3 regions of the Micromonospora sp. CA-249363 genome follow, and region 1 is predicted to be linked to each of the others. Evidence: predicted binding sites of a transcription regulator. Region 1 holds the regulator's gene; each other region holds the start of a gene.
The links. The regulator HrcA, encoded in region 1, represses chaperone genes, less so after heat shock. The targets are predictions, from matches to a motif close to GGTTNGCACNCTCNNNNNGAGNGTGCNAACC.
Positions count from the first base shown of each region.

Region 2: a site for HrcA is predicted at 2,821-2,851, ahead of groL (chaperonin GroEL). Genes of this name have one in related genera too.
Region 3: a site for HrcA is predicted at 2,552-2,582, ahead of groES (co-chaperone GroES). Genes of this name have one in related genera too.

Region 1 is NZ_CP192020.1:5,564,852-5,571,918, forward strand. Features, by position in the region: gene ACQPZK_RS24715 (histidine triad nucleotide-binding protein) at 1-251, opposite strand, end outside; gene ACQPZK_RS24720 (SDR family NAD(P)-dependent oxidoreductase) at 299-1,060, shown strand; gene ACQPZK_RS24725 (16S rRNA (uracil(1498)-N(3))-methyltransferase) at 1,319-2,053, opposite strand; gene dnaJ (molecular chaperone DnaJ) at 2,055-3,203, opposite strand; gene hrcA (heat-inducible transcriptional repressor HrcA) at 3,277-4,299, opposite strand; gene ACQPZK_RS24740 (DUF4870 domain-containing protein) at 4,485-5,114, shown strand; gene hemW (radical SAM family heme chaperone HemW) at 5,177-6,400, opposite strand; gene ACQPZK_RS24750 (enoyl-CoA hydratase-related protein) at 6,420-7,067, shown strand, end outside.
Region 2 is NZ_CP192020.1:6,485,650-6,492,716, forward strand. Features, by position in the region: gene ACQPZK_RS29125 (GNAT family N-acetyltransferase) at 1-624, shown strand, start outside; gene ACQPZK_RS29130 (hypothetical protein) at 701-946, shown strand; gene groL (chaperonin GroEL) at 1,005-2,627, opposite strand; gene ACQPZK_RS29140 (hypothetical protein) at 2,899-3,930, opposite strand; gene ACQPZK_RS29145 (cold-shock protein) at 4,338-4,541, opposite strand; gene ACQPZK_RS29150 (N-acetyltransferase family protein) at 4,826-5,356, shown strand; gene paaN (phenylacetic acid degradation protein PaaN) at 5,528-7,067, opposite strand, start outside.
Region 3 is NZ_CP192020.1:6,152,122-6,159,188, forward strand. Features, by position in the region: gene ACQPZK_RS27465 (molybdopterin-dependent oxidoreductase) at 1-269, opposite strand, end outside; gene groL (chaperonin GroEL) at 396-2,033, opposite strand; gene groES (co-chaperone GroES) at 2,104-2,418, opposite strand; gene ACQPZK_RS27480 (THUMP-like domain-containing protein) at 2,677-3,858, shown strand; gene ybaK (Cys-tRNA(Pro) deacylase) at 3,868-4,347, shown strand; gene ACQPZK_RS27490 (sugar ABC transporter substrate-binding protein) at 4,525-5,622, shown strand; gene ACQPZK_RS27495 (ATP-binding cassette domain-containing protein) at 5,738-6,556, shown strand; gene ACQPZK_RS27500 (sugar ABC transporter permease) at 6,553-7,067, shown strand, end outside.

The sequences.
Region 1 (7,067 bases):
CGGAACCCGTCGCCGAGCAGCCCCTCGTCCTCGGCCACCGCGGCGGCCGTGGCCAGCACCGCCCCGGCCAGCGCCGGGTCACCCTCGGCCAGGGTGGCGACGTCGGCGTAGTGCTCCTTCGGAATGACCAGGACGTGCACCGGGGCCTTCGGGTCGATGTCGCGGAAGGCGAGCGTGGTGTCCGTCTCGCGGACCACGGTGGCCGGGATCTCCCCGGCGACGATGCGGCAGAACAGGCAGTCGGATCCCATCGGGGCAGTGTAAGGACGGCAGGCACGGCTCAGGCAGGATGGCCGGCATGACGGATCGGGCGGTTCTGGTGACGGGTTCCTCGCGCGGCATCGGCCGCGCGGTGGTGGAGGCGTTCGCCGCCAGCGGGGACCGGGTGGCGATCCACCACCGCGACTCCGCCGAGGCGGCCGAGGAACTGCGCGCCGGGCTGCCCGGATCGGGGCACGTGGTGGTCCGCGCCGACCTCACCGACCCCGAGGCGGTCCGCCGCATGGTCGACCGGGCCGCCGAGCAGCTCGGTGGCCTGGACGTGCTGGTCAACAACGCCGGCACGTACGGCGAGCGGGACGTTCCGCACCCGATCTTCGGCACCTCGTACGACGAGTGGCAGGCTCGCTGGCGGCAGGTGCTGGAGACCAACCTGACCGGCGCGGGGAACGTGATCTGGTGCGCTGCCCAGCACCTGCGCGAGCGGGGTGGCCGGATCGTGAACGTGTCGTCCCGGGGCGCGTTCCGGGGCGAGCCGGACCAGCCCGCGTACGGGGCCAGCAAGGCGGGGCTGAACGCGCTCGGTCAGTCCCTCGCCGTGGCGCTCGCGCCGTACGGCATCACGGTGGCCACGGTGGCGCCGGGCTTCGTGGCGACCGACATGACGATCGAGCACCTACGCGGTGAGCGGGGCGCGGCGATCCGGGCGCAGAGTCCGTTCGACCGGGTGGCCCGGCCGGAGGAGATCGCGGCCGCGGTGCACTGGCTGGCCTCGCCCGAGGCCGAGTGGGCCTCCGGCACGATCGTCGACCTCAACGGCGCTTCGTACCTGCGCAGCTGACCGCCCGAGCTCGTAGCCAAGCACGGCCTCTGGGCCACTGACCTCCGGGCACGGCCTCCGAGCACGGCCTCCGGCCCAATCATCGCGTCCTTTGCTCTGCTTCCATCACGGCAACACTTGAGGGCCGAAACTGTTGCCTCCGCTGAAGCAGAGCAAAGGACGCGGACGAGGTTGCCGGGGCCGAACGCGGCGGCCGAACACGGCGAGCGAGCGAGCGGGCGGGCCGGGCACGGAGGCCCGCCGCGGCGGAAGGTGGAACTACCAGCGGCCGAGGCGGGTGGCGAGGACGCTGAGCGCGGCCACGCCGGCCGTGGAGGTACGCAGCACCTCCGGCCCGAGGCGTACCGGCCGGCCGCCGGCCTCGCGAAAGGCGGTCAGTTCGGCCGTGTCGATGCCGCCCTCGGGGCCGACCACCAGGACGATCTCCCCGGCCGACGGCAGCTCGACGCCGGTCAGCGGCTCGTCGGCCTCCTCGTGCAGGACGAACCCGGCCGCGGCGCCGGCGATGCGGCGGACGACCGTGGCGGTGGACTCGTCCGGCGCGCCGGCCACGACGGGCAACCAGGGCCGGCGGGACTGCTTCGCCGCCTCGCGGGCGGTGGCGACCCACTTCTCGCGGGCGCGTACGCCCCGGTCGCCGCGCCACTGAGCCACCGAGCGCGCCGCCGCCCAGGGCACGATCTCGTCCACCCCGACCTCGGTCATCGCCTGCACGGCCAGCTCACCCCGGTCACCCTTGGCGATGCCCTGAACGGTGACGATCCGGGGTACGGGCGCGTCCGCGTACCCCCGCGAGGTGACGGCGACCTCCAGGCTGCCCCGGCCGACGGCGGTGACCACGGCGGCGGCCGTGCCTCCCCGGCCGTCCGCGAGCAGCAACTCCTCACCGACCCGCAGCCGCTGCACGGTGGCGGCGTGGTGGCCCTCGGGGCCGTCGAGCGTCAGCGCGTCACCGGTGGGCAGCGCGTCGACGAGGAACAGCGGCGCGGACACGTCAGGCGTGGCCGTTGAACGCGTCGCGCATCCGGGAGAAGAAGCCGCCCTGCTTCGTCAGCTCGGCGACCTCCTCGCCCCGGGTCTTGGCGAAGTCGCGCAGCATCTTCTCCTGGTCGGGGTCGAGCTTGGTGGGCGTCCGGACGTCCAGGTGCACGTAGAGGTCGCCCCGGCCGGTGCCCCGCAGGTGCGGCACGCCCCGGGCGCGTAGTCGCAGCGTGCTGGCCGGCTGCGTACCGGCCTTGACGTCGACGGTCTCCTCGCTGTCCAGCGTCTTGATGGTGAGCCGGGTGCCCAGCGCGGCGGCGGTCATCGGCACGGTGACGCGGCAGTGCAGGTCGTCGCCCTTGCGGGAGTAGACGTCGTGCGGCCGCTCGTGGATCTCCACGTAGAGATCGCCCGCGGTGCCGCCGCCCGGACCCACCTCACCCTGCTGGGCCAGCCGGATCCGCATGCCGTCCTCGACCCCGGCCGGGATCTTGACGGTGAGCGAGCGGCGGGTGCGCACCCGGCCGTCACCGGCGCAGGTCGGGCAGGGGTGCGGGATGGTGGTGCCGTAGCCCTGGCAGACGGTGCACGGCCGGGCCGAGACCACCTGACCGAGGAAGGTGCGCTGCACCGACTGCACCTCGCCCCGGCCGCCGCACGCCTCGCAGGTGGCCAGGTGGGTGCCGGCCGCGGTGCCGGCGCCCGAGCAGGTGGTGCAGAGCACGGCGGTGTCGACGGTGATCGGGGCCTCGACGCCGAACGCCGTCTCGTGCAGGTCCAGTTCGAGGCGCAGGATCGCGTCCGCGCCCGGCCGGGTCCGGGGACGCGGCCCACGGCCGGCGCCGCCCGCGGCGCCACCGAAGAACGCGTCCATGATGTCCTGGAAACCGACGAACGGGCCGGCCCCGCCCGGACCACCCGGGCCGCCCGCGCCCCCGCCGCCCGGGGCGAGCGGGTCGCCACCCAGGTCGACGATCTGCCGCTTCCGGTCGTCCGAGAGGACCTCGTACGCGGCGTTGATGTCCTTGAACTTCTCCTGGGCCTCCGGGTCCGGATTGACGTCCGGGTGGAACTGGCGCGCCAACTTGCGGTAGGCGCGCTTGATCTCGTCATCGGAGGCTTCCCGGCTGACACCGAGGATGCCGTAGTAGTCCCTGGCCACTGCGTTCCGTGTCCTCATGTTCGTCTCGCGTTGCGCCGACCGGCGGCCGCAGCCGGCCGTCGGCCCTGACTGGTCAGTTCTGGGCCAGCAGCTCGCCCACGTAGCGTGCCACGGCGCGCACCATGGCGATATTGCCGGGGTAGTCCATCCGGGTCGGCCCCAGCACGCCCAGGCCGCCCACGATGGTGGCCCCCGGGCCGTACCCGGTGCTGACCACCGAGGCGGCACGCAGGTTGTCGAACTCGTTCTCGTCGCCGATCAGCACCCGGGTCGTGCTGGGCTCGGTCTCGCCGATGAGCTTGAGGAGCACGACCTCCTCCTCCAACGCCTCCAGGATGGGCCGCAGCGAACCCTGGAAGTCGAGCACACCGCCCCTGGTCAGGTTGGCGGTGCCGGCCAGGGCGATGCGTTCCTCGTGCCGCTCGACGAGCGTCTCCAGCAGGACGGTGGAGAGCGTGGTCATGGCGCCGCGCAGCTCGTTCGGCGCCTCCTCCACCAGCGCCTGCACCAGCGGAGGCGTGTCCGACATGCGCTCGCCGGCGAGCTTCTCGTTGACCAGGCGACGCAGGTCGGTGACGTCGTCGGCGGGCACCGGCCCGGGCAGCTCCACCAGCCGCTGCTCGACCCGGCCGGTGTCGGCGATCATGACGAGCATCAGTCGGGTGGTGGAGATCGGCACCAGCTCCAGGTGGCGTACTGAGGAGCGGGCGAGGCTCGGGTACTGCACCACGGCCACCTGCCGGGTCAGCTGGGCGAGCAGCCGTACGGTGCGGTGGACCACGTCGTCGAGGTCGACGGCACCGACGAGGAAGCGCTCGATGGCCCGGCGTTCGGCCGGACTGAGCGGCTTGACCCGGGACAGCCGGTCGACGAAGAGGCGGTAGCCGCGGTCGGTGGGCACCCGGCCGGCGCTGGTGTGCGGCTGCCGGATGTAGCCCTCCTCCTCCAGCACCGCCATGTCGTTGCGGACCGTCGCCGGGGAGACGCCGAGCTGGTGCCGCTCGACAAGCGCCTTGCTGCCGACGGGCTCCTGGGTCGAGACGTAGTCCTCGACGATGGCGCGGAGCACGGCGAGCTTGCGGTCGTCCAGACCCATCTCCGCACCTCCTGTCGCACGTCGGCCGTCGGCCCACCCGGGCCGACGGACCGTCCTGGCACTCGACTGTAACGAGTGCCAGTCTACGTCGGCGCTCCCGCCGACGCGATGATCAAGGTTGTCCCGGTCCGGTGCGCCGGTGTCGCACTGGTGCGACATTGCCAACGGCACCTACCGTGACAACCATGACTGAACCACCTCGCCCTCCCGGCGCGGGAGACCCCGGCGGCTACCCGCCGGAGCCGAATCTCCCCGGCTCGCCCTCGTCGGCCGAGCCGCCCACCGCACCACTGTCCGGGGCACCCGGCCCGGGCGGCTATCCCCCGGCCGGTGGCTATCCGCCGCCCACCGGTGACCAACCGCCGTCGGGCGGCTACCCTCCGCCCGGCGACTATCCGCCACCGGGCGGTTATCCCCCGCCGGGCGGCTATCCGACCGGCGGCGCGTACGGCGCTCCCGGCGGCGGTTACGCCAACAACGAGGACAAGACCTGGGCACTCGTCGCCCACTTCGGCGGCGCGGCCGGGATGATCATCAGCGGCGGCGTGCTCGGCTGGATCGCCCCGCTGGTGGCGATGCTGGCCCGGGGCAGCCAGTCCCCGACCGTCCGGGCGCACGCCGTGTCGGCGCTCAACTTCCAGCTCATCTGGTCGATCGTCGGCCTGGTCGGCTGGGTGCTGTCCTGCATCCTGATCGGCTTCATCGGCGTCGCGGCGGCCATCATCCTCGGGGCCGTGTGCGGCATCCTCGCCGGCATCAAGGCCAACGAGGGGCAGCTCTACCGCTACCCGCTCTCCGCCAGCTTCATCAAGTGAGACGGGCCGGCCGCTCCCCCGGCCGGTCCGGCACACCGTCGCCGGCCGGGCGGGCGTCCGGCTCAGGGCAGCAGGTCGCGCACGACCGCGTCGGCGAGCAGCCGGCCGCGCAGGGTGAGCACCGCTCGTCCGGCGGCGTACGCCTCGGCGTCCAGCAGGCCGTCGGCGAGCGCCCGTGCGGCGCCGGCCCGGCCGGCGTCGTCGAGCACCCCGAGCGGCAGTCCGCTGGCGAGCCGCAGCCGGAGCATCACGTCCTCCATGTGCGCCTCGTCGGTGGTGAGCACCTCGCGGGCCAGGCCGGGTGACGCGCCGGCCGCGAGCCGCTGGGCGTACGTCGTGGGGTGCTTCACGTTCCACCAGCGCACCCCGCCGACGTGGCTGTGCGCGCCCGGCCCGAGGCCCCACCAGTCGGCGCCGGTCCAGTAGAGCAGGTTGTGCCGGCACCGGGCCTCTTCGGCGCGCGCCCAGTTGGACACCTCGTACCAGGACAGGCCGGCCGCGTCGAGGGCGGCCTCCGCGGCCAGGTAGCGGTCCGCCGCCACGTCGTCACTGGGGTACGGCAACTCGCCGCGCTTCATCCGGGCGGCGAGCCGGGTGCCGTCCTCCACGATGAGGGCGTACGCGCTGACGTGGTCGACCCCGGCGGCGACGACCTGCTCCAACGTGGCGGCGAAGTCCTCGGCCCGCTCCCCCGGCGTGCCGTAGATCAGGTCCAGGTTGACGTGGTCGAACCCGGCCTCGCGCGCCTCCCGGGCGGCGGCGGTGGCCCGGCCGGCGCTGTGCTTGCGGTCGAGGATCGCCAGCACCCCGGGCGACGCGGACTGCATGCCCAGCGAGATCCGGGTGTAGCCGGCCGCCCGCAGCAGCTTCAACGACTCCGGGGTGACCGATTCCGGATTCGCCTCGGTGGTCACCTCGGCGTCGGCGGCCAGTCCCCAGGTGCGGTCGATGCCGTCGAGGATGCGGGCCAGGTCGTCGGCGGGGAGCAGGGTGGGCGTGCCGCCACCGACGAAGACGGTGTCGACGCGGGGTGGCGGGTTGTCGCCGAGCACCCGGGCGGCGAGCGCCAGCTCGGCCAGCACGGTGTCGGCGTACGCCTCGCGGCTCGCGCCCCCGCCCAGCTCGGCGGCCGTGTACGTGTTGAAGTCGCAGTAGCCGCAGCGGCTGGCGCAGAACGGAACGTGGACGTACACGCCGAAACCGCGCGCGCCGACCGCCGTGGTGGCGGTGGCGGGCAACGATCCGTCGGCGGGGACGGTCTCACCATCTGGAAGGACGCCGGGCATGGCCACTAGTGTGCCCGGCATGACCTCTCCCGACGTGCTCGTGCGGGTCGCCACGGCCCGTGGGGTGACCACACTCACCCTGGACAGCCCGCACAACCGCAACGCGCTCTCCACCGCCCTGATGACCCAGTTGCTGGCCGGACTGGCGGACGCGGTGGCCGACGACGCGGTCCGGGTGGTCGTGCTCGACCACACCGGGCCGGTCTTCTGCTCGGGCGCGGACCTGAAGGAGACCGCTGCGGCGTACGCCAGTGGAACCGTCCCCGCCGGCATGCTGGGCGACGTGCTCGCGGCGCTCTGGGAGTGCCCGAAGCCGGTCGTGGCCCGGGTCGGCGGGCCCGCGCGGGCCGGCGGACTGGGTCTCGTGGCCGCCGCTGATCTCGCGGTCTGCGCCGACGAGGCGACGTTCGCGTTCACCGAGGTCCGCATCGGGGTGATCCCGGCGGTGATCTCGGCGACCGTGCTGCCCCGGCTGCACCCCCGCGCCGCGGCCGAGCTGTACCTGACCGGGAACACCTTCGACGGGCGGCGGGCCGCCGAGGTCGGCCTGGTGACGGCCTCGGTGCCGGCCCAGGAGCTGGACGACGCGGTGCGGGGCTACTGCGACTCCCTGGTCCGCGGCGCGCCCGGAGCCCTGGCCGGCACCAAGGATCTGCTGCGCCGGCCG
Region 2 (7,067 bases), 920 kb from region 1:
CGGGCGCTCGCCGGGCGCGGCGTCAGCGAGGTGCTGCTGGCCGGGAACCCGCCGTACTACGCCTGGCCCGGCATCGACGTGCGGTACACGCCGGCGGTCTGCGCGGCCCTGGCGCTCGGGTACCAGCAGGACCGGACCGCCTGGAACATGACCGCGGACCTGTCGTACGACGAGTCGCCGGCCCTGCGGTCGACGGAGGCCGCCGAGCGGCGGCTGGCCGGGCAGGGCATCACGGTACGGCGGGCCGAGCCCGCGGACCTGCCGGCGCTGACCGCGTTCGCCCGGTCGACCTTCGGCGGCGCCTGGGACGGTGAGCTGATCGGATCGGTGGGCCGCGAGGGGGCCGGCTGCCACCTGGCGGAGCGGGCCGGCGAGGTGCTCGGTTTTGCCGCCTACGGGTCGTCCCGGCCGAGCTGGTTCGGGCCGATGGGCACGGCCCCGGCCGCCGAGGGCTCGGGCATCGGCGGTGTGCTGCTGCGACGCTGCCTGCGGGACCAGCGGGCGGCGGGGCTGGACCGGGCGGAGATCGGCTGGGTGGGGCCGGTGCCGTTCTACTCGGGCAGCGCGGGTGCGCGGATCGAACGGGTCTTCTTCCTGTACCGGCGACGCCTCGCCGCGCAATAGCGGTCAAATGGGACATTGATCCATTCGTCCGCGTCGGGCATCGACGCCCCCTACCGTCTTGGTAGAGGAGGCAGCCATGACCGCGGATGACGACCAGACCGAGGACGGCCCGCCGATCACCTGGAAACCGGTCGACGACCTGCCCGGCCAACTGCCGTTCGACCGGCTGGACTACGGCGACGCCGAACAGCTGGCCGAGATGAGCACCGACGGCCGGGCGGCGACCGAGGAACCGCAGGAGATGGTGGACGCGCCGATCCAGTTGCTGCCGCCGTACGACCGGGCGCAGAAGCGCCGCAACCAGCGCCCACTGCCCACCTGACGACGAACGGGGCGGACCGCGTCAGCGGCCCGCCCCGTTCGGTGTGTCGGAACTGGACTCAGAAGTCCATGTCCCCGCCACCCGGGCCAGCCGGGGCAGCCGGGGTCTTCTCCGGCTTGTCCGCGACGACGGCCTCGGTGGTGAGGAACAGCGCGGCGATCGACGACGCGTTCTGCAGCGCCGAACGGGTCACCTTGGCCGGGTCGATGATGCCCGCGGCCAGCAGGTCGACGTACTCGCCGTTGGCGGCGTTGAGGCCGTGACCCGCTTCGAGGTTACGGACCTTCTCCACCACGACGCCGCCCTCGAGGCCGGCGTTGACGGCGATCTGCCGCAGCGGGGCGTCCAGCGCGACCTTGACGATGTTGGCACCGGTCGCCTCGTCGCCGACCAGGTCCAGCTTGTCGAAGGCGGTCTTGCCGGCCTGCACCAGCGCGACGCCACCACCCGGGACGATGCCCTCCTCGACGGCCGCCTTCGCGTTGCGAACGGCGTCCTCGATGCGGTGCTTGCGCTCCTTCAGCTCGACCTCGGTGGCCGCGCCGACCTTGATGACCGCAACGCCGCCGGCCAGCTTGGCCAGCCGCTCCTGCAGCTTCTCGCGGTCGTAGTCGGAGTCGCTCTTGTCGATCTCGGCCCGGATCTGGTTGACCCGGCCCTGGATCTGCTCGGCGTCACCGGCACCATCGACGATGGTGGTCTCGTCCTTGGTGACGACGACCTTGCGGGCGCGGCCCAGCATGTCGACGCCGACGGCGTCGAGCTTCAGGCCGACCTCCTCGCTGATGACCTGGCCACCGGTGAGGATGGCGATGTCGGTCAGCATGGCCTTGCGGCGGTCACCGAAGCCCGGCGCCTTGACGGCGACCGACTTGAAGGTGCCACGGACCTTGTTGACCACCAGGGTGGCCAGGGCCTCGCCCTCCAGGTCCTCGGCGATGATCAGCAGCGGCTTGCCGCCCTGCATGACCTTCTCCAGGATCGGGAGCAGGTCCTTCACCGACGAGATCTTGCTGTTGACGATCAGGATGTACGGGTCGTCGAAGACGGCCTCCATACGCTCCGGGTCGGTCATGAAGTAGGCCGAGATGTAGCCCTTGTCGAAGCGCATACCCTCGGTGAGCTCCAGCTCCAGCCCGAAGGTGTTGCTCTCCTCGACGGTGATGACGCCTTCCTTGCCGACCTTGTCCATCGCCTCGGCGATGATCTCGCCGACGCTGCTGTCACCAGCGGAGATGGAGGCGGTGGAGGCGATCTGCTCCTTGGTCTCGACGTCCTTGGCGAGCTTGGACAGCCCCTCCGAGACGCTCGCGACCGCGGCCTCGATGCCCCGCTTCAGGGCCATCGGGTTGGCGCCGGCGGCCACGTTGCGCAGGCCCTCGCGAACCAGGGCCTGGGCCAGGACGGTCGCCGTCGTCGTGCCGTCACCGGCGACGTCGTCGGTCTTCTTGGCGACCTCCTTGACCAGCTCGGCGCCGATCTTCTCGTACGGGTCCTCGAGCTCGATCTCCTTGGCGATGCTCACACCATCGTTGGTGATGGTGGGGGCACCCCACTTCTTCTCGAGCACGACGTTGCGGCCCTTCGGGCCGAGGGTCACCTTTACGGCGTCGGCGAGCTGGTTCATGCCCCGCTCGAGGCCGCGGCGCGCCTCTTCGTCGAACGCGATCATCTTGGCCATACGGCGTTGTCCTCCTGGACACTCACGGGCCACCCGAGATGTGTCCCCGGATGGGCCGCCTGGTGTACGCACCTTGGGACGTCGCCACCTGGCGACGACGACGTCCTTCGGCCGGGCCGGATAGCCCGCGACGACCGGCCATGTGCTGCCCCGGCGTCTCCACACCGGCGCAACCAGGCCCCACCGTCCCGACCATTGGCACTCACGGTATGCGAGTGCCAATGACTTGTTTAGCACTCTCACCTGCCGAGTGCAAGCACGATGAGCCCGGTCAGCCGAGTTCCGCAGCCAGTGTGGCCCCGTTCACGGGCCCCTCATGAGCGCGTTGCTCGGCGTACGTGATCAGCAGACCGACCAGCTGGGCCAGGTGGGCCGGAAGGGCCAGCACCGCCGTGACGGCGATGACGGCCACCACCCCGACCGCGCCGCCCGGCGACGCGAACGGGTCCTCGCCGAACGCGACGGTGCCGGCCGACTCCAGAAGGCCGGGCACCACCGTTCCGATGATCACCGCCGCCGCCACGAGGGCCACCCGGCCGAGCAACATGCCGAGCCGGTCGTGGAACATCCGGAACGACCGGCCGATCGGGTTGTCCCGCTCGAACAGGTAGACCGGGCCGGCCATGCTCAGCGCGAACGCCAGGTAGATGCCCGGCAGCACGCAGAAGCAGACTCCGATGCCGATGAGCAGGCTGACCAGCAGCGTCCAGCCCCACACGCCGAGCGCCCGGCGCAGTCCGTACCGCAGTGCCGCGTCGAGGCGGGCGGGCCGGCCGGTCGCCTGTTGAGTGATCACCCAGCTGCCGGCGGCCCAGCCCAGCGCCTGCACCAGGCCGATCAGCAGGCTGCCGCCGACCAGCACGACGACGAGGGTCAACAGGCTGGTGGCGAAGTTGTCCGGCAGCCCGGCCGACGGGTCCGCCTCGGCCTGGGCCTCCCACGCGGGTGACGGGTCCAGACCGAACGAGATGACCGAGAGCACCGCCGCCGGCAGGACCTGCGTGAGCAGCATGATCGGCACCAACTGCCGCCAACCCCGACGCAGCGCGCCCCAGAACCGGTCGAACCAGCCTCCGATGCCGGCGCCGGGCGGCGTGACCAGGGCGTCGTTCGGGTCGAGGCCGTAACCCGGCGGGTACCAGCCGCCCGGCGCCCCCGGATACCACGGCTGCCCGCCGTAGGGACCGCCCCCGGGCGGGTAGCCGCCGACGGGGGGAGCCGCCCAGCCCTTCGGGGGCGGGCCGGCCGGGACCCAGGCGCCGCGCGCGGGGTCCCAGACGGGCGGCGGCCCGGCAGGGGGCATCCCCGCGGTCCCGCCAGGCGGCATGCCAGCGGCGGGCGGCAGCTCAACGGCGGGCGGCGGCTCAACGGCAGGGGGCATCCCAGCGGCAGGCGGCGGCTCAGCAGCGGGCGGCCCGGCAGGCGGCGGCTCAACGGCCCCGCCAGGCGGCGAACCTGCGCCGGACACGGGCGGAATCCCTGCGCCGGACACGGGCGGCGTACCCGGGACGGGTGACGCGCCGGAGCCTTCGGTGGACGGGCCCGGCTCACCCGGCCCGGAGGGCGTGGCGGGTGGCGGCGACTGGTCGGTCATGAACCCTCCTCAGCATCGGCTGGAACGGTTCACGATCTTCCCGGGCGGGCGTCCGCGCCGCAGCCCCGACTCGCCAGCCGATCGGGGTGAACCGCCGGCGAGCAGATCGGGATCGGTCAGCCGATGACGCGGACGTGCTCCGCCTGCGGGCCCTTCTGACCCTGGGCGATCTCGAACTCGACCCGCTGACCGTCGTCGAGCGCCTTGTAACCGTCCATCTCGATCGCGGAGAAGTGGACGAACACGTCCTGACCGCCGTCGACGGCGATGAAGCCGTAACCCTTCTCGGCGTTGAACCACTTCACGGAACCCTGTGCCACGGTGCACTTCCCTCACTCTGCGCGGCGTTGCCTGCCCGGACGTCCGGCACGGCCGGACACCCGCGGACCACCCGCCCCAGCAATCGACGACGACCGCTGAAAGAGGTGATCGAAATCGCACGCTACACGAGGAGTGACGGGAGCGCACGACCACAAATCGGGCATATTTCATGGCGATTCGAGGGTCCGTCGGATTCATGACGATGGTTGCCTTTGGGCCGGATGGAGGAGATCTGGCGGCAGGGTCGCCGGCGCGCGTCCGCCCCTGTGGTAGGCATGCGGACATGACCACCACCACGGGCGCCGGGGCCCTGCGGCAGGCGCGGATCCACCGCGTACGACCGCAGGACGCCGCCCGGATGCGGGCGCTGCGCCTGGAGATGCTCGCCGACGCGCCGTTGGCCTTCCTGGAGACCCTGGCCGACGCCGCGGCCCGGCCGCACAACGAGTTCGCCGCCCGGGTCGCGTTCACCTCGACCGGCCCCCACAACGCGCAGTTCGTGGCGGACCCGGGCGGCCGGCTCGTCGGGCACGCCGGCGGGACGGTCGCCCCGAACGAGCCGGGCCTCACCGTGATCTACGCCGTGTACGTCACGCCGGCCTGGCGGGGCACCGGGCTGCTCGGCGAACTGATCGACGGGGTGGCCGCCTGGTCACGGGCCTGCGGCCGGCCGGAGCTGCTGCTGGAGGTGGTGGTCGGCAACGACCGCGCCTACCGGGCCTACCAGCGGCTGGGCTTCAAGGACACGGGCGTACGCGTCCCCCACCCCACGATCCCCGCCCTGAAAGAACTCCAGATGCGCCGCCCCGCCTAAAGAAACCCTTCCCAGGGCAGAACCACCAAGATGTCCCACCAAAAGCCGGACGCCCAGGCGACAAACCGTGCCGACGAAAGGGTTTCCGGGGCAGCCCGCCCCGCGCAGGGATCAAGCCTGACCGCCCGGAGCGGGGTGGGCTGCCCCGGAAACCCCCACCGCAAGCAAAGATCAAGCAGGACGCCGCGACTGCACGATCCGGAACCGGTTAGCAACGTAAGCCCCGTCGGTCAGCGCCGAGTTGGCCGCCGCGTTGGCGCCGCTGCCGTGGAAGTCGGAGAAGGCCGCCGACTGGTTCACGAAGACACCGCCGGTGAGGTTGCAGGAGAGGTGCACGCCGACCTCGACCGCGACCGCCTCGGCGGCGTCCAGCACCGCCTCGTCGGTCGAGTAGACCCCGGCGGTCAGCGCGCCCTTCTCGCCGACGGTCCGACGCATCAGTTCCAGGCTGTGCGCGGTGGAGTCGGTCGCGATGGCGAACGAGATCGGCCCGAACCACTCCCGGCCGTACGCCTGGGCGTCGTCCGCGGTCAGCTTGACGATCGTCGGGGTACGCACCACCGCGTCGGCGTACGACGGGTGGGCCACGGTCCGCGACTCCAGCACCGGCTCCCCGACCTTGGTGACCTCGGCCAGTCGCTCCAGCACCCCGTCGTTGACGATCGCGCCGGTCAGCTCGACACCCCGGGCCGGGTCGGCGGTCAGCTTGCCGATCGCCGCCGCGATCCCGCCGGCCACCTCGTCGAAGCTCTTGTGCCCCTGGTCGGTCTCGATGCCGCCGGCCGGGATGAGGATGTTCTGCGATGTGGTGCACATCTGTCCGCTGTAGAGGGTCAGCGTGAACCCGAGGTTGCGGCACATGCCGGCGAAGTCGTCGCTGGAGTCGATGACGACCGTGTTCAGGCCGGCCTTCTCGGTGTAGACCGAAGCCTGCCGGGCGTGCGTCTCCAGCCAGTCGCCGTACTCGGTGGAACCGGTGAAGTCGACGATCTTGACGGCCTGGTGCAGGGCCAGGTCGCTGGCGAGCTTCTCACCGGGGGCCTCGGCCGCCAGCAGGACCAGGTTCGGGTCGAAGCCGGCCTCGGCCAGCACCTCCCGGGCGTACCTCACGGTGATCGCCAGCGGCAGCACCGCGCGCGGGTGCGGCTTCACGATCACCGGGTTCCCGGTGACCAGCGACGCGAACAGTCCGGGGTACGAGTTCCAGGTCGGGAAGGTGTTGCACCCGATCACCAGCGCCACGCCACGCGGGACCACGTGGAACGTCTTGGTCATCCGCAGCGGGTCGCCCTTGCCGGCGGCCTTCTCCCAGCCGGCCGTGCCGGGGTGCCGGGTCATCTCGGCGTACGCGTACGCCAGCGCCTCCAGCGCCCGGTCCAGCGCGTGCGCCCCACCCGCCTGGAAGGCCATCACGAACGCCTGCCCGCTGGTGAACTGCACCGCGTTGGCCAGCTCGAAGATGTGCCTGTGCAGCCGGTCGAGGATCTCCAGGCAGACGCCCACCCGGGCCTGCGGACCGGCGTCGCGCCAGGCCGGCAGCGCGGCGGACGCGGCGGCGACCAACTCGTCCGGGCCGGCGTGCGGGTACCGCACCGCCAGGTCGACACCGAACGGGCTCGTCTCGGTGGCGGTCCGCTCGCCGGCGCCGGGCTGGTCGAGCGGAAAGTCACCACCGAGGTACGCCTCGAAGGCGGCCTTGCCGTCGGCGGCG
Region 3 (7,067 bases), 590 kb from region 1:
CGGATCGCCAGCATTCCGAGCAGGGCCGCGAACCCGGCCAGCAGCAGGGCCGTCCCGGTCAGCAGGGCGATCTTGTCGGCGGTGCCGAAGACGTCGATGGCGAACTGCTTGAGCGGCTCGGGAACGGCGTCGACGACCACCCCGCCGACCGCGACCAGTGGCGCCGACCGGGGGCCGGTCAACACCGCCACCGGCTCCGCGATGCCGATCGCGACGGCGGCAGCGGTGACTCCGGCCAGCGCGGCGTACCGCCGTGACGTCGTGCTCATCGGCCCAGTGTGCGCGATCATCTCGGCCGGTCGCCAACGACGTCACCGCTTGGTAATGCTCACGCAGACGAAACCGGGGCACACCGCCGTACGACGGTGTGCCCCGGAACGGGTGTCGCTACCGGGTCAGAAGCCCGGGCCGTGCTGGTGGCCGTGTCCGTGTCCGCCACCGGCGGCAGCCGGCTCGGGCTGCTCCGGCTTCTCCACCACGAGGCTCTCCGTGGTGAGCAGCAGGCCGGCGATCGACGCGGCGTTGGTGACGGCGTTGCGGGTCACCTTCACCGGGTCGATGATGCCGGACTTGACCAGGTCGCCGTACTCGCCGGTGGCCGCGTCGAGGCCGCTGCCCCACGACATGCCGGCGACCTTCTGGGTCACGACGTAACCGTCGTGGCCGGCGTTCTGCGCGATCCAGCGCAGCGGCTCGACCAGCGCCTTGCGCACGATCGAGACGCCGACCTTCTCCTCGCCGGTGAAGCCCAGGTCGTCGTCGAGGACGGGAAGGATCTGCACCAGGGCGGCGCCGCCGCCGGGCACGGTGCCCTCCTCGACCGCGGCCTTGGTCGCCGCGATGGCGTCCTCGATGCGGTGCTTGCGCTCCTTCATCTCGACCTCGGTCGCCGCGCCCACCTTGATCACGGCGATGCCGCCGGAGAGCTTCGCCAGCCGCTCGGCCAGCTTCTCCCGGTCCCAGTCGGAGTCGGAGGCCTCGATCTCCTTGCGGATCTGAGCCACCCGGTCGTCGACCTCGGTCTTCTGGCCGCCGCCGTCGACGATCGTGGTGTTCTCCTTGTCGACCACGACGCGCCGGGCGGTGCCGAGGACCTCCAGGCCGACCTGGTCGAGCTTGTAGCCCAGCTCCGGGGCGACCAGCTCGGCGCCGGTGGAGATCGCGATGTCCTGGAGCATGGCCTTGCGACGGTCACCGAAGCCCGGGGCCTTGACCGCGCAGACCTTGAGGGTCTTGCGCAGCGAGTTGACCACCAGGGTGGAGAGCGCCTGGCCGTCCACGTCCTCGGCGATGATCAGCAGGGGCTTGCTGTTCTGCAGGACCTTCTCCAGCAGCGGCAGCAGCTCCTCGATCGCCGAGATCTTCTGGGTGGTGACCAGGATGTACGCGTCCTCCAGGACGGACTCCTGACCCTCCAGGTCGGTGACGAAGTTCGGCGAGATGAAGCCCTTGTCGAACTGGAGACCCTCGGTCACGTCCAGCTCGGTGGTGAGCATCGAGCCCTCCTCGACGGTGATGACACCGTCGCGGCCGACCCGCTCCATCGCCTCGGCGATCAGCTCGCCGATGGTGGCGTCCTGCGCGGAGATCGTCGCCACGTTCGCGATCGACTCCTTGCCGGCGACCTCGACGGCCCGGCCGAGCAGCGCTTCGGAGACCTTGGCGGCCGCCGCGTCGATGCCCCGCTTGAGGCCGGCCGGGTTGGACCCGGCGGTCACGTTGCGCAGGCCCTCACGGACCATCGCCTGCGCCAGCACGGTCGCGGTGGTGGTCCCGTCGCCGGCGACGTCGTTGGTCTTGGTCGCCACCTCCTTGACCAGCTGCGCGCCGAGGTTCTCGTAGGGGTTGGTGAGCTCGATCTCCTTCGCGATGGTCACGCCATCGTTGGTGATCGTCGGCGCACCGAACTTCTTGTCCAGGACGACGTTGCGCCCGCGCGGGCCGAGGGTGACCTTGACCGCGTCAGCGAGGGCGTTGACACCGTGCTCCAGCAGGTGTCGGGCGTCGTCCGAGAAGCTGAGGATCTTCGCCATGAATGTCCCTTCGAAGCGCCGCTGCCCCGGCCCGGCGAGCCGGACCGGGGCAGCGACACTGATCGGTTGCTTACTTCTCGATGACCGCGAGGACGTCGCGGGCGGAGAGCACCAGGTACTCCTCGCCGGCGTACTTGACCTCGGTGCCGCCGTACTTCGAGTAGAGGACGGTGTCGCCGACCTGCACGTCAACCGGAACCCGGTTGCCGTTGTCGTCGACGCGCCCCGGACCGACAGCGAGGACGGTGCCCTCCTGCGGCTTCTCCTTGGCGGTGTCGGGGATCACGATGCCCGACGCCGTGGTGGTCTCAGCCTCGTTCGCCTGGACCACGATGCGGTCCTCGAGCGGCTTGATCGCAACCTTGGTCGCGGTAGTCACGGGCATACCCTCCTGGGGTACTGGTTTCGTTGCCGGACAGCGGGGCTGACCAGCGTCAATCTGCCTCATGCCACCGGGCGGGACCGTCGTCGCGGGTGCCGGTCCGCCTGGCGTGCGCACCCGGGTCGCGAGACCCGGAAGCTGGCACCCTCAGGGTGAGAGTGCTAATCGCAGGTTATTCCGTGGCTAGCACTCCGTCAAGGAGAGTGCCAGCGCGTCGCGCCCCGCCAGCGGGATTTTCAACTCGACCGGGAAAATGGGCAGGTGGATCTCGATCAGCTGGCGGCACTGCGTACCCCCGAGGGGTCGGCCGCCCTCGCGGCGGCGGCCGAGCTGGCCGGCGGCGATCCACTGACCGCGGCGTCGGCGCTACGCGCGGCCGGGGTGCCCCCCACGCTGGCGGCGGCGGCTCTCACCCAGGCCGAGCTGCGCCACCGGGCGGTGGGCAAGTTCGGCCCGGCCGCCGCCGGGATGTTCCTCACCCGCCCCGGCCTGGAACAGGCCACCCGCCGGGTGGTCGCCGACCGGCGGGCCGCCCGGCTGCGCGCGGCCGGCGTGCGCACCCTGGCCGACCTCGGGTGCGGCCTCGGCGCCGACGCGCTGGCCGCCGCCCGTGCCGGCATCCGGGTGTACGGGGTGGAGGCCGACCCGGTGACCGCCGCGATGGCCGCCGCCAATGCCGCCGCCGCCGGGCTGGCCGACCTGTTCACGGTCGAGTGCGGCGACGCGACCGCGTTCGACGTGTCACGCGTGGACGGGGTCTTCTGCGACCCGGCCCGACGGGCCACCGGCACCGGACGACGGATCTTCGATCCACGTGCCTACTCGCCGCCCTGGGACTTCGTGACCGGCCTGGCCGAGCGGGTGCCGCGCACGGTGGTGAAGGTGGCGCCGGGCCTGGATCACGCGCTCATCCCGGCCGGCGCGGAGGCGGAGTGGGTCGGCGTGGACGGCGACCTGGTCGAGGCCACCCTCTGGTGCGGCGAGCTGGCCGAGGTGCCCCGCCGCGCCAGCGTGTACCGGAGGGAGATCCACCAGCTCACCGGCTCGGGCGACACGGAGGCGCCGGTCGGAGCGCCGCGCCGCTACCTGTACGACCCGGACCCGGCGGTGGTCCGCGCGCACCTCGTCGCCGAGCTGGCCGCGGAGCTGGACGCCACCCTGGCCGACCCGAGCATCGCGTACCTCTACGCCGACCAGCCGATCCGCACCCCGTACGCGCGCTGCCTGGAGATCACCGACGTGCTGCCGTTCTCGCTCAAGCGCCTGCGGGCACTGCTGCGCGAACGTCGGGTGGGCCGGGTGGAGATCCTGAAGCGGGGTTCGGCGCTGACGCCGGAGCAGTTGCGGCGGGACCTGCGCCTGGCCGGCGACCAGGCGGCGAGCCTGGTGCTGACCCGGGTGGCCGGAGCGCCGACCGTGCTGATCGGCCGGCCGGTCGACTAGGTTCGGGGCGTGGCGGGACAGGGCACTCCGGCAACGGCACTACTGGCCAAGCGCGGGATCGCGCATCGCACCCACCCGTACCGGGTGTCGCCGGACGCCCCGAACTACGGCGCCCTGGTGGCCGCGGCGCTCGATGTGGTGCCGGAGCGGGTCTTCAAGTCGCTGGTGACCGAGGTGGACGGTGTCCTCACCGTGGCGGTCGTACCGGTGACCGGCGAGTTGGACCTCAAGGCGCTCGCGGCGGCGGTCGGTGGCAAGCGGGCGGCCCTCGCCGAGCGGACGGTCGCCGAACGGGCCACCGGCTACGTGCGGGGCGGGATCAGCCCGCTCGGGCAGCGTCGGCGTCTGCCCACTGTGGTCGACGAGTCCGCACTGGACCTGCCGACGATCTACGTCTCCGCTGGTCGGCGCGGGCTGCAACTCGAACTGGCGGCGGCGGATCTGGTGGCGTTGACGGAGGCCCGTACCGCGCCGTTGCAGGCACGCTGACCTGTCGTTACATCGCCCTTTCGTGGGATGTTCGGCGGGTAACAGTCGCGTTGCTGAATTGTTATCGCTTCCAACAAACTTGGGACCTGCGCGGTCTTGTGGTGCTGGTGTGACGCGGAATACGTTGCCGGACACAACAAAACAACACCTTCCCCCACCTCCGAAAGGACCCTGCACATGCGTAAGGGGATCCTCACCATCGCCGCCGTGGGCCTGCTCGCGACCGGCGGTTTGACCGCGTGCGGCGACGACGACTCCGGCTCCGACGCCGGCGGCTCCGCCAAGACCCCGAAGATCGGCGTGATCCTCCCGGACAGCAAGTCCTCGGCCCGCTGGGAGACCGCGGACCGTCGCTTCCTGGAGGAGGCGTTCAAGGCCGCGGGCGTCAAGTACGACATCCAGAACGCCCAGAACGACAAGACCGCCTTCCAGACCATCGCCGACCAGATGATCACCAGCGGCGTCACCGCCCTGATGATCGTCAACCTGGACTCCGGCACCGGCAAGGCCGTGCTCGACAAGGCCAAGTCGCAGGGTGTCGCCACCATCGACTACGACCGGCTCACCCTGGGCGGCTCCGCCCAGTACTACGTCAGCTTCGACAACGAGGTCGTCGGCAAGCTCCAGGGCGAGGGCCTGTCGAAGTGCCTGACCGAGAAGGGCGCCAAGAACCCCGTCGTGGCGTACCTGAACGGCTCCCCCACCGACAACAACGCCACCCTGTTCAAGAACGGGTACGACTCGGTGCTCAAGCCGAAGTTCGACTCCAAGGAATACGTCAAGGGCCCCGAGGACGCCGTGCCGGCGTGGGACAACGCCCAGGCCGCGACGATCTTCGAGCAGCAGCTCACCAAGGCCAACGGCAAGATCGACGGTGTGCTGTCCGCCAACGACGGCCTCGGCAACGCCGCCATCTCGATCCTCAAGAAGAACAAGCTCAACGGCAAGGTGCCGGTGACCGGCCAGGACGCCAGCACCGAGGGCCTGCAGAACATCCTCGCCGGTGACCAGTGCATGACCGTCTACAAGGCCGTCCGCGAAGAGGCGAAGGCCGCGTCCGACCTGGCCATCGCGCTCGCCAAGGGCGAGAAGAAGGACACCGGCCAGACGGTCAAGGACCCGGAGGGCAACCGCGACGTCCCGTCGGTGCTGCTCACCCCGAAGGCCATCTACAAGGACAACATCAAGGACGTCATCGCCGACGGCTACGTGACCAAGGAAGAGGTCTGCACCGCGGCGTACGCCAAGGCCTGCGCCGACGCCGGCATCAGCTGACCGACGCCGCAGTACCCGCCGGGACGACCACCGCCGCCCGGCACGGGAGCACCCCTCCCGTGCCGGGCGGCGCCCGCCGGACGGGCCCCGACCCTCCCTTAAGAAGGAGACCCCCGTGTCCGCGACCCCCCTGCTGGAGCTCCGCGGGATCGACAAGAGCTTCGGTCCCGTCCAGGTGCTCCGCGACGTCGCCCTGACCGTCCACCCGGGTGAAGTGACCGCGCTGGTCGGCGACAACGGCGCCGGCAAGTCGACCCTGGTGAAGTGCATCAGCGGCATCCACCCCACCGACGCCGGCGAATTCCTGTTCAACGGCGAACCGGTGCACATCGGCAGCCCCCGCGACGCCGCCGCCCTCGGCATCGAGGTCGTCTACCAGGACCTGGCGCTCTGCGACAACCTGGACATCGTGCAGAACATGTTCCTCGGCCGCGAGAAGCGCAGCGGTCTCGTCCTGGACGAGCCGACCATGGAACAGCTCGCCGCCGAGACGCTGGCCGGGCTCTCCGTCCGCACCGTCACCTCGCTGCGCCAGCACGTCTCCAGCCTCTCCGGTGGTCAGCGCCAGACCGTGGCCATCGCCAAGGCGGTGCTGTGGAACAGCAAGCTCGTCATCCTGGACGAGCCGACCGCGGCGCTCGGCGTGGCGCAGACCGCCCAGGTGCTCGAACTCGTCCGCCGCCTCGCCGACAACGGCCTGGCCGTGGTGCTCATCTCGCACAACATGAACGACGTCTTCGCCGTCGCCGACCGCATCGCGGCGCTCTACCTCGGCCAGATGGTCGCCCAGGTGAAGACCACCGACATCACCCACGCCCAGATCGTCGAGCTGATCACCGCCGGGCGCTCGGGCGGGCTCGGCCTCGCCACCGAGCCGGGCAGCAACGGCGACGGCCCGCAGCCGGCCGATTCGATTCCAGGAGGCGACCGATGACCACCACCGCCGTGCGCAAGGACGGCCCGGCGGCCGTCACACCGGCGCCGACCGTCGGGGGGCACGCCCGCAACTACCTGAGTCGGGTACGCGGTGGCGACGTCGGCGCGTTGCCGGCCGTACTCGGTCTCATCGTGCTCTGCACCGTGTTCGCGGTCATGCGGCCCTCGTCGTTCCTGTCGGCGGGCAACTTCGCCAACCTCTTCACCCAGGGCGCGGCGGTCACGTTGATCGCGATGGGCCTGGTCTTCGTACTGCTGCTCGGCGAGATCGACCTCTCCGCCGGCTTCGCCAGCGGCGTCTGCGCGGCGGTACTGGCAAACGTGGTCACCGTGCTCGGCTACCCCTGGTGGGTCGCCGTGCTCGCCGCGATCGCCACCGGTCTGGTCATCGGCACCAGCCTCGGCATGCTCGTCGCGAAGGTCGGCATCCCGTCCTTCGTGGTCACCCTCGCCGGCTTCCTCGCCTTCCAGGGCATCGTGCTGCTGCTGGTGAAGGAGGGCACCAACAT